One region of the Rhizobium sp. 11_C7_N12_5 genome, then DNA from elsewhere that is predicted to be linked to it. Evidence: predicted binding sites of a transcription regulator. Region 1 holds the regulator's gene; the other holds the start of a gene.
What was found. Region 1 encodes PhoB, which activates phosphate uptake and scavenging genes when phosphate is short. Its sites were predicted from a motif close to TGTCATNNANCTGTCAT; they were not measured.
Positions count from the first base shown of each region.

Region 1 (7,735 bases):
GGGCCAGACGATCGCCGATGGCACCTATCCGGTGTCGCGTCCATTGTTCTTCTACGTCAAGAAGGCGCATCTCGGCGTCATTCCGGGCCTCAAGGAATATGTCGATTTCTTCACGAGCGATCAGATGATCGGACCGGACGGCCCGCTGGCGGAATACGGCCTCGTGCCCGCTCCGGATGGCGAGCGCGACCAGATCCGCAAGGACTTCGCCGGCGGGAAGATCATGTAAGTGCATAGAGACTATGCACCGGTGCGGGTTTGATCCGCGCCGGTGTTCGCCGGGGAGTGGGAATGAGCATATCGCTGCTGTTGTTGTGTCTGTCGGTCATTGGTGCCCTTGCCTTCGTGCTCGGGCGCGCGAGGGCGACTGCGATATCAGGCGGCAGGTCTTCCTCGATGCACTCCCGGCTCGGCTATCATGGCGCCTATGCTGCGATCTGGGCGGTGCTGCCGGCCCTGGCGCTCGTCTGTGTCTGGCTGATCGTCAGCCCGATTATTATCGATCGCCTGGTGGTCAAGTCCTTTCCGGAAGAGGTGAGAACCCTTCCGCAGGCGGAGCTTAACCTCAGCTATGGCATGGTGCGCAGCATTGCCCACGGCATGCGCCTGCTCGATGGCCAGGAACTCGCCGCGGTTGACGGCGGCGCGGCCGATCTCCAGTTGCTTCTGGCGCAGAAGGGCGTGCCACTCGCGGTCCGCCCAACGGGTTACATGATCGATGCAGCCAATAAATATAACGGCATGCGCGAAGTCAGCCGGATGGTGATGTCTGCATCGGCGATCCTTCTGTCGTTGCTTTGCGCGGTTCATGGCTTGCGTGCCATCGCCCCGCGTTTTCGCGCCCGCAACCGTGTCGAGCAGGTCATCCTCGGCGCCCTGATCGTCGCCTCCTCCATTGCGGTGCTGACGACGGTCGGGATCGCCTTTTCGATGCTTTCGGAGGCGGCGCGTTTCTTCAGCATGGTACCTGCCCATGAGTTCTTCTTCGGCACTGTCTGGGATCCGCGCTTCACCGGTGCCGGCTCACAGACATCCGGAACTTTCGGCTTGATACCCTTGCTGGCCGGCACGATCTATATCGGTCTCGTCGCCATGTTGTTCGCGGTGCCGATCGGCTTGTTCGCCGCCATCTACATGGCCGAATATGCTTCGGCCCGCGTGCGCTCGATCGCCAAGCCCCTGCTCGAAGTGCTGGCCGGCATTCCCACGATCGTCTACGGCTTCTTTGCCCTCGTCACGGTCGGGCCGTTCCTGAGAGACATCTCGGCGGAGATCGATGGCCTGCTAACGGGAAGCTATACAAGTTTCATCGAGGCGCAGAGCGTCCTGACGGCGGGCTTCGTCATGGGCGTCATGCTCATTCCCTATGTCTCCTCGCTGTCAGACGACATCATCATGGCCGTGCCGCGGTCGCTGCGCGATGGCTCGCTCGGTCTTGGCGCCACCCGCTCGGAAACGGTCAAGCGCGTTTTGCTGCCGGCGGCACTTCCGGGCATCGTCGGCGCGCTGCTGATGACCGCCTCGCGGGCAATCGGCGAAACGATGATCGTCGTGCTGGCCGCCGGTGTCGCGGCTCGCATGCAGTTCGATCCCTTCGAACCCATGACGACGGTTACCGTGAAAATCGTCAACCAGTTGACCGGCGATCTGGAGTTCACCTCGCCGCAGACACTGGTCGCCTTCGCGCTCGGCATAACGCTGTTCTGCCTGACGCTCTGCCTGAACGTCTACGCGCTCTACATCGTCCGCCGCTACAGGGAGCAATACGAATGAGCGACATCGTATCCTCCTCGTCACAGAATATTCCGCGCGGGCTTACGCCGGGCGCCCCGGCGCGGCGCGATATCGGCATCAAGCGGCGCTATGCCGCCGAGCGCCGCTTTCGGGCCTATGGCATCGCCGCCGTAGTCTTCGGCCTGGTCTTCCTTCTCACGCTTGTCTCGACCGTGGTCCGCAACGGCTATACCGCCTTCGTGCAGACCTCGATAACCCTACCGATCGAATTCACCGAGAAAGTCATCGACCCCACCGGCAAGCGCGCCAGCGATCCGAAGGTGCTGATATCAGCCAACTATCCGGTCCTCATGCGCGATGCGCTGGTGAAGGCCTTGGGCATCGATCCTTCCGATCGCGTACTCGTGCGCGAAGCCACGACAATGGTGTCGGACAGTGCGCGGATTGCACTGCGCAACAAGATCATGGCCGATCCCTCGATCATCGGAACGACTGGGAATGTGACGTTCCTTGCGAGCGCCAATATCGACTCCGCCAACAAGGGGCAGATCGACCTGGCGGCCGACGAGAAGGATCGCAAGGTTTCCGATCGGCAGCTCGGCTGGATGAAGCAGCTGACAGCCAGCGGCGCGCTGCACGAAGCTTTCAACAGCGGTCTCTTCCTCTCGGGCAACTCGAGCCGCCCCGAGGCCGCGGGTCTCGGCGTCGCGCTGATCGGCTCGCTCTATCTGATGCTGACCGTCCTCGCGCTCGCCTTGCCCGTCGGTGTCGCCGCTTCGATCTATCTGGAGGAATTCGCGCCAAAAAACCGGCTGACGGATCTGATCGAGGTCAACATCAACAATCTCGCGGCGGTGCCCTCCATCGTCTACGGCCTGCTCGGCCTTTCGGTGTTCATCAACATGATGGGGCTGCCGCGCTCTGCCTCGCTGGTCGGCGGGCTGGTGCTCAGCCTGATGACGCTGCCGATGATCATTATTGCCACGCGCTCGGCACTGCGGGCGGTACCGCCATCGATCCGCAGCGCGGCACTCGGCCTTGGCGCGTCGCGCATGCAGATGGTCTTCCATCATGTGCTCCCGCTCGCCATGCCGGGCATCCTCACGGGCACCATCCTCGGGCTGGCGCATGCGCTCGGCGAGACGGCGCCGCTGCTTCTGATCGGCATGGTCGCCTTCGTCGCCAACTATCCGGCCTCGCCGCTCGATCCTTCGACGGCGCTGCCGGTGCAGATCTACATGTGGGCGAGCGAAGCGGAGCGGGCCTTCGTCGAGAGGACCTCCGGAGCGATTATCGTGCTGCTCTTCTTCCTCGTTGCGATGAATATCGGCGCGATCCTGCTGCGGCGCCGCTTCGAACGGCGCTGGTAGGGGAGGGCGACCAAATGAACATGATGACGGAAGCCGCGGGCGAAAGAGCATTAGCCAAGAAGATGATGACGATCCCCTACAAGATGATCGGCCAGGACGTCTCGGTCTTTTACGGCGACAAGCGCGCGCTCTTCGATGTCAACCTGAACATTCGCGCCAATACGGTCACGGCACTGATCGGTCCTTCCGGCTGCGGCAAGTCCACTTTCCTGCGTTGCCTCAACCGAATGAACGACACGATCGAGACCTGCCGCATCACCGGCAAGATCACGCTCGACGATCAGGATGTTTATGACAACAGCATCGATGTCGTGGAGCTGCGCGCGCGTGTCGGCATGGTCTTCCAGAAGCCCAACCCGTTTCCGAAGTCGATCTACGAGAACGTCGCCTACGGACCACGCATCCATGGCCTGCACAGCTCGAAAGCCGATCTCGAGCATATCGTCGAGACCAGCCTGCAGAAAGCCGGTCTCTGGGGCGAGGTCAAGGATCGGCTCTATGATGCCGGCACGAGCCTGTCCGGCGGCCAACAGCAGCGTCTGTGCATCGCTCGCGCGGTCGCAGTCAGTCCAGAGGTCATCCTGATGGACGAGCCATGTTCGGCGCTCGACCCCATCGCAACCGCAAAGGTCGAGGATCTGATCCATGAGCTGCGGGAAAACTTCACCATCGTCATCGTGACGCATTCCATGCAGCAGGCAGCCCGCGTTTCGCAACGCACCGCAATGTTTCATCTCGGCCATCTGGTTGAGGAGAACGATACCGATAAAATGTTCACCAATCCCGACGATTTCCGCACGCAGGATTACATCATGGGCCGTTTTGGTTGATGATGCCGTGCGCGCGGCTCCTTTCACACAGTTCACCTTGAGGATAGAAAAATGGTCTCCACTCACATTCTCTCTGCCTATGACGAAGACCTGAAGTTCCTGACGCGCCGCATTGCGGAAATGGGCGGTCTGGCCGAGCAAATGGTCAGCGACAGCGTTCGCGCACTGGTCCAAAGCGATACCAGTCTTGCGCAGAAGGTCATTTCCGACGACGTCATTCTCGATCATGCGGAACGGGAAGTCGGCGACAAGGCGATCGTCACCATCGCCCGCCGGCAGCCGATGGCCGCCGACCTGCGCGAGATCATGGGCTCGATCCGCATCGCTTCCGATCTGGAGCGTGTCGGCGACCTCGGCAAGAACACCGCCAAGCGCGTCATCGCCGTGCAGGGCACAGGCGTTCCGCGGCGGCTTGCCCGCGGCATCGAGCATCTCTCCGAACTGGCGCTCAGCCAGCTCAAGGAAGTGCTTGACGTCTATGCCACCCGTTCGCCGGACAAGGCTGTGTCGATCCGAGAGCGCGACGAGGAAATCGACGCGATGTACACCTCGCTCTTCCGCGAGATGCTGACCTACATGATGGAAGATCCGCGCAATATCACCACCTGCACGCATCTTCTCTTCTGCGCCAAGAACATCGAGCGCATCGGCGACCATGCCACCAACATCGCCGAGACGATCTATTACATGGCGACCGGCGCCCAGCCAGAAGGCGAGCGCCCGAAGGATGATACCGCCAACACCGTTGGCGCGGTGACGGAATAATCTGGAAGCGAAGAAAAGGAGACCAGAGGCGCATGGTTCCGAGAGTTGCTGTTGTAGAAGACGAGGAAGCGCTCAGCGTTCTGCTGCGCTACAATCTCGAGGCTGAGGGCTTCGAGGTCGATACGATCCTCAGAGGCGATGAAGCCGAATTGCGTCTCCAGGAGCGCATCCCCGATCTTCTGATCCTTGACTGGATGCTCCCCGGTGTATCCGGCATCGAGCTCTGCCGCCGGCTGCGTATGCGGCCGGAGACGGAGCGCCTGCCGATCATCATGCTGACGGCCCGCGGCGAGGAAAGCGAGCGCGTGCGCGGTCTTTCCACCGGCGCGGACGATTACGTCGTCAAGCCGTTCTCGACGCCGGAGCTGATGGCCCGCGTCAAGGCGATGCTGCGGCGCGCCCGCCCGGAGGTTCTCTCCACGGTACTGCGTTGCGGCGATATCGAGCTGGATCGCGAGACCCATCGCGTTCACCGCAAGAGCCGCGAAGTGCGGCTGGGACCGACGGAATTCCGCCTGCTGGAGTTCCTGATGTCCTCGCCGGGCCGGGTCTTCTCGCGTTCGCAGCTGCTCGACGGCGTATGGGGACACGATATCTATGTCGACGAACGTACCGTCGACGTGCATGTCGGCCGCCTGCGCAAGGCGCTCAATTTCTCCAATATGCAGGATGTCATCCGCACCGTTCGCGGTGCGGGTTACTCCATGGAAGCTTGAGCGGGTACGCCCGTTCAGGCATCGACATAGCGGCGGAAACAGAAAACGGGCCTTTCGGCCCGTTTCGTTTATCTTATTCTGGAGCGGTTACGCGTTTCACCGACTCGCGTGACCGCTCTATACTATTGTTTTTACGCAATTCCGGACGGAAAACCGCTACGCACTTTTCCTGGAATTGCTCTATGGGGCATCTCAGCCGCGCGGTTGAGCTGGCCGACGCCGTTCATGCACCGGCTGGTAGGCCAGGCGCTGATGGTAGCCGCAATAGGGCGATGCATCCGGGCTCTCGTTGCCGCAGAAGTGGAAATCGTCCTTCAGCGGGTCGCCGACTGGCCATTTGCAGGTGCGTTCCGTCAGCTCGGTCAGGACGAGGCGCCGAGAGATCGGAACGACGACGTTGGCAGCCGGACGATATTGGATCTCGTTGACCGCATCGACCTCAATCTCTTCCTTGAGCATGGTCGCGCCCTGCTGGCGGGTAACCGTGCGGGTTGCGACGCGCGATGTATAATTCGATGCGCGGGGCGCCGAGGCGCCGCGCTTCGGCGTTCGGGCAGCGGTCGCCGTGCCGCCCGCCTTCGCTCGGCCCGGCAGGCTCAAGCGGTGCACCTTGCCGATGACGGCGTTACGGCTGACACCGCCCAGCTGCGCCGCGATCTGGCTGGCGCTCAACCCTTCGGACCATAGCTTTTTAAGCTTCTCGACGCGTTCGTCTGTCCAATTCATGCCCTGTCTCCGCTGTCGCGTTTCCGATGGCAGAATCCTTCACCATTGCCCCGCATAGGATCGAGGCGCGAAACGCTCTAAAATTGTGGTGACTAGTTCCGCCGCATGCAGTCTAGCAATTGGTTTTTAACCTAGTGTGAGGCTGACTCCGTGACAAGAGTCGCGGGAATCTTGAGGAATCGATTTCGAGGTTTTCCCCAACTTGCTGTCCTGGCGTGGCATTTATGCAATATGATCCGGCCAACGCATCCCGTTCGGCCTCGGCCGCTCTCTCGCACCTGCTAAATCGCCAGTTTTGTTGACATCGCGGTGCAAAACATCAATAGTGCCCACGCCGCCGCAAGGCGGCATTTTTAATTTTTTCGGACCCGTTTCATGGAAAGGAAGCGATTGGTCCTTAGGGTTGTGATCGAGGAGATACGCCATGGCCGAGACAGCGGCGCTTTATGACACCTATATGCGCGCTCCGCTGCGGTTCGAGCGAGGCGAGGGCGTCTGGTTGATCACGGAAAATGGCGAACGCTACCTCGATTTCGCGGCCGGTGTGGCAGTCAATTCGCTCGGTCATGCGCATCCCCATCTCGTGGCCGAGCTGAAGGCGCAGGCTGACAAGGTATGGCACCTGTCCAACCTCTACGAAGTGCCCGGTCAGGAGAAGCTGTCGAAGCGGCTGACGGAAGCCACATTCGCTGACAAGGTGTTCTTTACCAATTCGGGCGCCGAAGCGCTGGAATGCGCCATCAAGACGGCGCGGCGCTATCAGTTTGCCAACGGGCATCCCGAGAAGTTCCATATCATCACCTTCGAAGGTGCCTTCCACGGTCGTACCATCGCGACGATCGCTGCCGGTGGCCAGGAAAAGTATATCGAAGGCTTCGGCCCGAAGGCCCCCGGCTTCGACCAGGTGGCTTTCGGCGATCTTGATGCGGTTCGTGCCGCAATCACTGATGCGACGGCTGCGATCCTGATCGAGCCGGTGCAGGGCGAGGGCGGTATCCGCCCGGCGACCAACGAATTCCTGCGCGGTCTCCGCGATATCTGCGACGAGCACGGTCTGCTCCTGGTGCTCGATGAAGTACAGTGCGGCGTCGGCCGCACGGGCAAGCTTTTCGCCCATGAATGGGCCGGCATCAAGCCCGATATCATGGCGGTGGCCAAGGGTATCGGCGGTGGTTTCCCGCTCGGCGCATGCCTTGCAACGGCAGAGGCAGCCTCCGGCATGAAGGCCGGCACGCACGGGTCGACCTATGGCGGCAATCCGCTTGCCATGGCGGTCGGCAATGCGGTGCTCGATATCGTGCTGGCCGATGGCTTCCTGGAGCATGTGCGTGATATGGCGCTGGTCTTCCGCCAGGGCCTTGCCTCGCTCAAGGATCGCTTCCCGGATATCATCGAGGACATCCGCGGCGAAGGTCTCATGCTCGGCATCAAGGCAGCCATCCCGCAAGCGGATCTGCTGCAGGCGATCCGCGCCGAGCATCTGCTGGGTGTTCCGGCCGGCAACAATGTCGTTCGCCTGCTGCCGCCGCTGGTCGTGACCGCCGAGGAAGCGCGCGAAGGTCTTGCTCGCATCGAGCGTGCGGCCGAGCGTGTA
Region 1 covers NZ_JBPWPY010000001.1:122,522-130,256, forward strand. The annotation lists gene AB8B29_RS00625 (substrate-binding domain-containing protein) at 1-229, shown strand, start outside; gene pstC (phosphate ABC transporter permease subunit PstC) at 292-1,773, shown strand; gene pstA (phosphate ABC transporter permease PstA) at 1,770-3,104, shown strand; gene pstB (phosphate ABC transporter ATP-binding protein PstB) at 3,119-3,934, shown strand; gene phoU (phosphate signaling complex protein PhoU) at 3,986-4,699, shown strand; gene phoB (phosphate regulon transcriptional regulator PhoB) at 4,732-5,415, shown strand; gene AB8B29_RS00655 (GcrA family cell cycle regulator) at 5,608-6,141, opposite strand; gene AB8B29_RS00660 (aspartate aminotransferase family protein) at 6,566-7,735, shown strand, end outside.

Region 2 (7,735 bases), on a different contig from region 1:
GCATGGTATCGGCCTTCGATTGCGGCCGGCTCTACAATCCGCGGCTGGTCGAGAGCCAGTGGCGGGGCGGCATCATCATGGGCATCGGTCAGGCACTCCTCGAGGAAGGATTGGTCGACATGCGCAACGGGCGAACCGTCAACAACAATGTGGGCGATTACCTCGTGCCGACGAATTCGGACATACCGGATCTGCAGGTGATCTCGGTCGGTGTACCTGACCACAATGCCTCGGCGCTCGGCGGCAAGGGTGTGGGCGAAGTCGGCATTGTCGGCGTCGCGCCTGCCATCGCCAATGCGGTGTTCCATGCGACCGGCAAGCGGATCCGCGACCTGCCCATTACGCTGGAAAAACTTCTCTAGCGGCGGGTTGATATAGGGCGGCAAGGGCGGAGCCTGGGCTCCGCCCGCTATACGGTATGATCACCGGATACCCTCAATATCTGCTCCTCAATGCCGAAATGCTTTTTCAGCCCTGTCCATCCCATAGGCGTGACCTCGACGGCGCGGGACGACTTTGCGCGTCGTATCCACCCCTTGGTGCAAAGAAGATCGGTGAATCGAACGCCGAGCGGGCCGGCGAGATGGTATTGCCGCTCCGTCCAGTCGAGGCATTGCCGGGCGAGACCGCGTCGGCCCGGCTTGACCGCCGCGACCTCGAGGCCAACGCATGCAAACCATTCCGCGCCGGCTTGCGTTACCTCGAATTGTTTATCGGATGCCGCAACGAGAAAGCCTCGCTCTTGCAGCCCGCAGGCGACCGCCACGCCGACGCGGCCGGCCAGATGGTCGTAGCAGCAGCGCGCAAACTGGAGTTTTTGTGCGTCATGCGTGAGCGCTCTTCGGCGGACAGGTTCCCTCGGTCCTATGGAGGCGAGGTTTTCGAGAACAAGGGCCACATGAGAGCCGGCCAGGCGATAGTAACGGTGACGCCCTTCCGTTTCGACCGTTAGCATGCCGCCCGCCAGCAGTTTGCTCAGATGCGAGCTGGCCGTCTGCGCGGTCACGCCGGCGCAATAGGCGAGCTCACCAGCCGGCCGCGCGCGTCCGTCGAGCAATGCGGTGAGCATGACGGCGCGAGCGGAATCAGCAATCAGAAAGGCTGCGGCGGCAATATTCGGCTGTTGGTTCATCATCATGGCTCCTGAGGTCAGCTGCCATCTTAGCAGGAAAGATGTTCGCACGCTTCGACACGGGTCGAAGCATCGAGTTGGGTCGGCATCATAGGTTGCGGTGTTAGATCACGACTCTGAACACCACAGCATCTTCTCGAATTGAGGTCCGGCAATGACCAGAACTGTTATCGCTCACTTAACCGACGCTCACCTCGGCCAGAAACTGACGATGGGAGCCGAAATGGCCGGCACCAAAATGCGCTATCTCGACGAGCCTCGAGAGCATGAGGACCATCTTCGGCTAGTTCTCGACGATATCGCCGGCAAGGGCATCTCTGATGTCGTATTTGGTGGCGATATCGGGACGCAGGAATCGGTTGGGGGTTTTTTCGAGATTCTGGGCGGCTATGATTTCAAAGTGTCCATCATCCTCGGCAACCACGATACCTATCCCAACGTCGTGCAACATTGTCGCATGGACGATGGTGCCGTCGAAGGAAAGATGTGCTTTTCACACAATAACGGACATCTGAAACGCATCTTTCTTGATTCGTCCGATAACGTGCTGGGCGACGATCAGCGCGCCTGGCTTGCCCGTGAACTCGATGGCGTAAGCAAGGCAGCGCTCTTTGTGCATCATCCGGTCCTTGCGATCGATACGCCCCTGGAGCAGGCTGGCGTCGCCTTGCGTGACCGGGATGAGGTTAAGACGCTGCTTCTTTCCCGCACCGATTGCGAGCTATCGGTATTTTGCGGTCATTACCACATGATAGACGAGGTCCGCCAAGCGAATATCAGCCAGTTCGCCACGCCGGCTGTTTCCTACCAAATCATTAGGCATTCCGACCCGCTTCGGGTGGATACCGACGCGTTCGGCTATCGGATCGTGGAAATCGATGACGCCCGGATCAGAACGGAAGTCGTGATGCTCACGAGCGCATAGGCACCAAAACGGTGCCGTCTCAGACTGGGTCTTCGCGATGCAGGTCGTGGATCGCAACGGCGTCGTCGCCGAGGGGCGGCAGCAGCCATTCGGTATGGCGCAGTGTGCGCTTGGTGTCCTCGAGGCCCATGTCCCAATGTTCGCGCATCGAGGTGCCGGAGAATTCATAGTCCTTGGCGTGGCCCTCGTAGTTCTTGTGCTGATAGATCAGGTGGACGATGTTGACGACGCCGGCATCGGAATAGTCGATGATCAACTCTTCCTCTTCCGGGGTCAGCTGGTCCTTCGGGACGCGCTTCAGAGCGCCGAGCAGCTTCATCTTCAGCCCGTGGATACGCTTGAAATTGTCGGTGTTCTGCCGGGTGCGGCTTGAATACATGATGTCCTTGTGGCGCGACAGCACGTCCGGCATGCTGCGCGGCAACACGCCGCGGGCGCTGAACAGATCGACCTGGAATACCAGCGAGCTGCGATCCTCGTCCTGGTCGAGCAGATATTGCAGCGGAGTATTGGAGACGATGCCGCCGTCCCAATAATATTCACCTTCTATGCGGACGGCCGGCAAGGCGGGCGGCAGCGCGCCGCTCGCCATGATGTGTTCCGGTTCGATGCGCAGATTGTCGGTGTCGAAATAGACGAAGTTGCCCGTCCTGACATTGACCGCGCCGACGCTGAAGCGCTTCTTGCCGTCGTTCAGCACGTCGAAATCGATCAGCATCTCCAGCGTTTTCTTCAGGTCGGCGGAATCATAGAAGCTGGTAGCGCCCTCTGCGCCCGGCAGTTCGAGCCATGGATTGGGGAAGCGCGGCTTGAAGAAGCCGGGCTGCCCCATCGTCATGGTCATCCATGAGCTGGTGCGGTTGCGGATGTCGCGGAAGACGTCGCCTTCCGGCGTGTAGGCCCAGATCTTGCGGCCGGAAATGATCTGCCAGAACTGTTCGAGGCGCTGCAGGCGGTGGCGCGGCTCGTTGCCGGCGATGATGGCCGCGTTGACGGCGCCGATGGACACGCCGGAAAGCCATGTTGGCTCGCATCCCGCCTCCGCCAGAGCCTGATAGACGCCAGCCTGATAGGCACCGAGCGCGCCGCCGCCCTGAAATACCAGGGCGACACGATCATATTGCGCGGCAATTTCCGGGATTGTCGGCACTGCGGCTTTGGCGTTTCGTTCGAGCACGGTGCATCTCCAGCAAAGGGAAAGATAAGGCTCTGTTACCTGCGCTCGGCGAGATAGTCGTGAACGACTTCGCCGAGCCCGAGCGTCAGATCCGCGGTGAAATGGACGGCCGAGACCACTTCCAGAACCGGCAGCCGTGCCACGTCCGCCATCACATGCGGCCTGAGATCGAGGGCGGCGGGCGAAGTCCAGGCTTCCTTGATGGTGATATCGGTCAGGTAGTAGCGCACGAGCTCGCAGATGCGCGGCGTGGCGTCGACATGCGGCACGATCTTGATCAGGAAATTGGGCTCGGACAGAGCGGCAAGCAACGGTGCCTGCTCTACCGGCTTGTGCTTGTAGCCCATCGTTCCCGTCGCGCACAGCACGCTGCCGTAATGCAGCGTGCCGACGATGACCTCGCCTTCGTTGACGATCTTTGGATTGGCGAGTTTCTTCGGGAAGCCCCAGATCTCGCGGCCGCCGGTGATCGGCGCATCGTCGTCCAGATACATGGAATGGACGTAGCCGCCAGCCTGGCCCCGATATCTGACCGGGATGACCTGCCCGGTCTCCGTATAGTCGCCGAAGCCGGTGGAGTCGGGCATGCGGATGAATTCGTATTTCACCAGCGGCTCGTCGATTTCGAGCGGCTCCGGCACCACGGCCTGCAGTGCCTCGCGAGTGGTGCGATAGGTTATGATGATGTATTCGCGATTGAAAAACCGATAGGGTCCGGGAGGATAGGAAGGATTGGTCAGCGGCATCGCATAGGCATGCTTCAGAATGTCTTCGACCTTCATCGCATTTTTCCACAGTTGGAGAAAACCGCCGGGCGCAGCGGCGAAAACTTGCATGGTTGCATGACAGTGAAATGTCAGTTGCCGGATAGTTGCCGCCGACTGGCCGTCGGATCTGTTATCAAAGCGACATATGACACTGGCAGTGTGCGCTCATCTCGGCGTTTTCCATTTACTCAACCATGTCATAGAGATTGCGGGAGTTGCATTATGGGTTCGTTGACTTCGAAGAATGCGCTGGTCACTGGTTCGACGAGCGGCATCGGGCTTGCGATTGCGCGCGCCTTTGCCGCCGAAGGTGCGAACGTTACGATCAACGGTCTCGGCGATGCCGACGCGATCGAGAGGGAACGCGCAGCGATCGAAGCCGATTTCGGCGTGAAGTGCCGCTATTCCGGCGCCAACATGATGAACGGCGAGGAAGTGACCTCAATGGTGCGCGATGCCGAGGAAGCCTTTGGCAGCCTCGATGTTCTCGTCAACAATGCCGGCGTCCAGTTTGTCGCCCCGATCGAGGAATTCCCGGATGACAAATGGGAAGCGATCATCCGCATCAATCTTCTGGCCGCCTTCTATGCGATCAAGGCCGCCATTCCCGGCATGAAGGCCCGCAAGTGGGGCCGCATCATCAACACGTCCTCGGCGCATGCGCTGGTCGCCTCGCCTTTCAAGTCGGCCTATGTCTCGGCCAAGCACGGGATCACCGGCCTGACCAAGACGATCGCCTTGGAAGCTGCGCAGGATGGCGTCACCGTCAATGCGATCGCGCCGGGTTACGTCTGGACGCCGCTGGTCGAAAAGCAGATCCCAGAGACGATGAAGGCACGCAACATGACGGAAGAGCAGGTCAAGCACGACGTGCTGCTCGCCGCCCAACCGACGAAGGAATTCGTCACCGTGGATGAAATTGCCGCTGTCGCCGTATTTCTGTGCAGCGACGCCGCCAAGCAGATCACCGGCACGACGCTTTCCGTCGATGGCGGCTGGACTGCCGAGTAATACCGCGACTTGAGTGAGCGCGAGCGCGCTGGCTCCTTCCGGTCGAATATTTCAACATCAATAGGAAAACAGAGCAGGAAGCGCGCAATGACCGAAGAGACCCAGGATCGGCTCAACCGCATCAAGGACGAGATTGTCGATAGCTTCGACGAAGAACTGGAGATGCAGCTCGAGGAAGATCGCCTGGACGAGCTGGTTGCCGAGGGGATGGGTGACGAGACCGGCCCCTCGCTCGACCGCAGGATCTATTTCCGCGAGCTCTTTCGCCTCCAGCACGAACTCGTGCGCCTGCAGGACTGGGTGCAATACAAGAAGCTGAAGGTTGTCGTGCTGTTCGAGGGCCGCGATTCCGCCGGCAAGGGCGGCGCCATCAAGCGGGTCACGCAGCGCCTCAATCCGCGCGTCTGCCGCGTGGTCGCGCTGCCGGCGCCGTCGGAGCGCGAGCGTCATCAATGGTATTTCCAGCGCTACACGGCCCATCTGCCGACCGCCGGCGAAATGGTGCTGTTCGACCGCAGCTGGTATAACCGCGCCGGCGTCGAGCGCGTCATGGGTTTCTGCACATCGGAGGAGCTCGAAGAATTTTTCCGCTCTGTTCCCGATTTCGAGCGCATGCTGGTGCGCTCTGGCATCATCCTCATCAAATACTGGTTCTCGATCACCGACGAGGAGCAGGAATTCCGTTTCGGCATGCGCATTCAGGATCCGCTGAAACAATGGAAACTGTCGCCGATGGACCTCCAGAGCCGCGTGCACTGGGAGGAATATACCAAGGCCAAGGAAGAGATGCTGGAACGTACTCACATTCCGGAAGCGCCGTGGTGGGTCGTGCACGCCGTCGACAAGAAGAAGGCGCGCCTCAACTGCATCGCGCATCTCCTCACCCAGATCCCCTATGAAAATGTGCCGAAGCCGGAAATCATCCTGCCCGAGCGCATGCGCAATGCCGACTATCATCGCACGCCGGTGCCGCTGGAAATGTACGTGCCGGAGATCTATTGATACGATGAAGCGATGACGGTCCCGTTTCGGCGGGTCCGCCATCGAAGCCCGCTGTGTGGTAAGCGAGACCGATCTCTGTCGGTCGTCTTCCTCGAAGCATGCGCAATGACTGAAATCGTTTCCAGATTTGCCCCACAGGGGACAACTAAGAGACGAGGTTTAGCTTGACTTGCCAAGAGCCTGCCAAGTCCGCATCATCGCGCCCCATGAGTGGACAGAACCGATTTGCTCCTCCAACAAGCGGACAGCAAACCATCAAGCGCGGCGATCTGTTGCGGCAGCTTCAGCGCGCCGGACTGCGTCGGCTGACGACCATCGTGGCGCCTGCCGGTTACGGCAAGACCTCGCTTGCGGCGCAATGGTACGAGCTGCTGAAGGAGGAAGGTGTCAGTCTCTGCTGGGCCTCGCTTGATGCCGAGCATATGGATCAGGCCACCTTTCTTCTTGCCCTCATCGATGCGCTGGAGCCGCTTCTGGCCGAGGACGGCGGCGACGCCGGCAATCTGCCGGCAAGCGCGCTTCTTTCCGTTCTTGCGACGCGCCTGCGCAAGCTCGAGGGCCCCGTCATCGTCTTCCTCGACGATTATCATTTCGCTCAGACGGATGCGACCGAGGCGCTGATGGCGAAGATCCTCGCCGATCCCTCGCTCAGCCACGTCAAACTGGTGCTGGTGACCCGCAGCCCGCCGCGCTTTCCCCTTTCTGCGTTGCGGCTCAGCGGCGAATTCAAGCAGTTTGGTATTGCCGAACTCGGCTTTTCCGATTCCGAGGCGCGGGAATTCTTTGCCGGCAAGGGTATCCATCTGACCGAAGAGCAGGTCGGCTCCTTCAATCGCCGGACGGAGGGCTGGGCCGTGGCGCTGCAGATGGTGAGCCTGCTGGTTTCGGAAGCGGACGAAGGGTATTCCATTCTGGCCTCGTTCGACGGCGGGAGTGCCGACATGGGCTCCTATCTCTCGGAGCAGGTGTTTGAACATTTGCCTGAGGACATCCGTCTGTTTCTGATCGAGACCGCCGCCTTGCCTGCCTTCAATCGTGGTCTGCTCGAGGCGGTGTTGGAAGGGGGAGCGCGCGCGGGCCTCATCGAACGGCTGAACCAGCACGCCCTTCCCGTCACCCTGCTTGCCGGACCCGGCAACTGGATGCGTTATCATCCGGTCTTCAACGCGTTCCTGAAGGAAACCGCCAGCCGCAGGGGTGTTGACGCCAAGCGCACGCTGAACCGGGCGGCGCGCTGGTTCGAAGCTCAGGGTGATATCGAGCGGGCGGTCCAGCACGCGCTTCTCGCGGATGACGCCAATCTCGCGGCGCGCATCGTCGAAACTGCCGGCGGCTGGCGGCGCATCTACGCCACCACACGCGGCGGCGCGACGCTCTTCCAGGCGCTGAGCGGGCGCGCTGCCGAGATCGATCTTGGTCGCTTTCCGCTTGCGACCCTCGGGCTTGCGATTTTCTGCGCCAAGGCGGCGCAGCTCGACGCCGCCAACCATTATATCGCCATAGCGGAGCGTGCTGTTGCCGCTGACGAGACGCTGGCGAAGGATCTCCGTGTCGTGCGCATTCTCATGGCGCTCTACATGGATCGTTGGACAAGTGCGGCCGATCTTTCGGCACTCGAGGACGACTTGCAGCGGCCGGACGGCGTGGAGCTTATCCATCGGGCGCTCGCGCTGAACATGCTCTCATACAATTTCCTGATCCGCAGCGAGCTCGACCGCGCA
Region 2 covers NZ_JBPWPY010000002.1:61,096-68,830, forward strand. The annotation lists gene AB8B29_RS19470 (xanthine dehydrogenase family protein molybdopterin-binding subunit) at 1-362, shown strand, start outside; gene AB8B29_RS19475 (ArsR/SmtB family transcription factor) at 410-1,132, opposite strand; gene AB8B29_RS19480 (metallophosphoesterase family protein) at 1,287-2,057, shown strand; gene AB8B29_RS19485 (patatin-like phospholipase family protein) at 2,077-3,234, opposite strand; gene AB8B29_RS19490 (acetoacetate decarboxylase) at 3,270-4,016, opposite strand; gene AB8B29_RS19495 (3-hydroxybutyrate dehydrogenase) at 4,224-5,012, shown strand; gene ppk2 (polyphosphate kinase 2) at 5,100-6,014, shown strand; gene AB8B29_RS19505 (LuxR C-terminal-related transcriptional regulator) at 6,287-7,735, shown strand, end outside.
Region 2: the regulator PhoB is predicted to act here: its motif matches at 4,077-4,093, upstream of AB8B29_RS19490 (acetoacetate decarboxylase).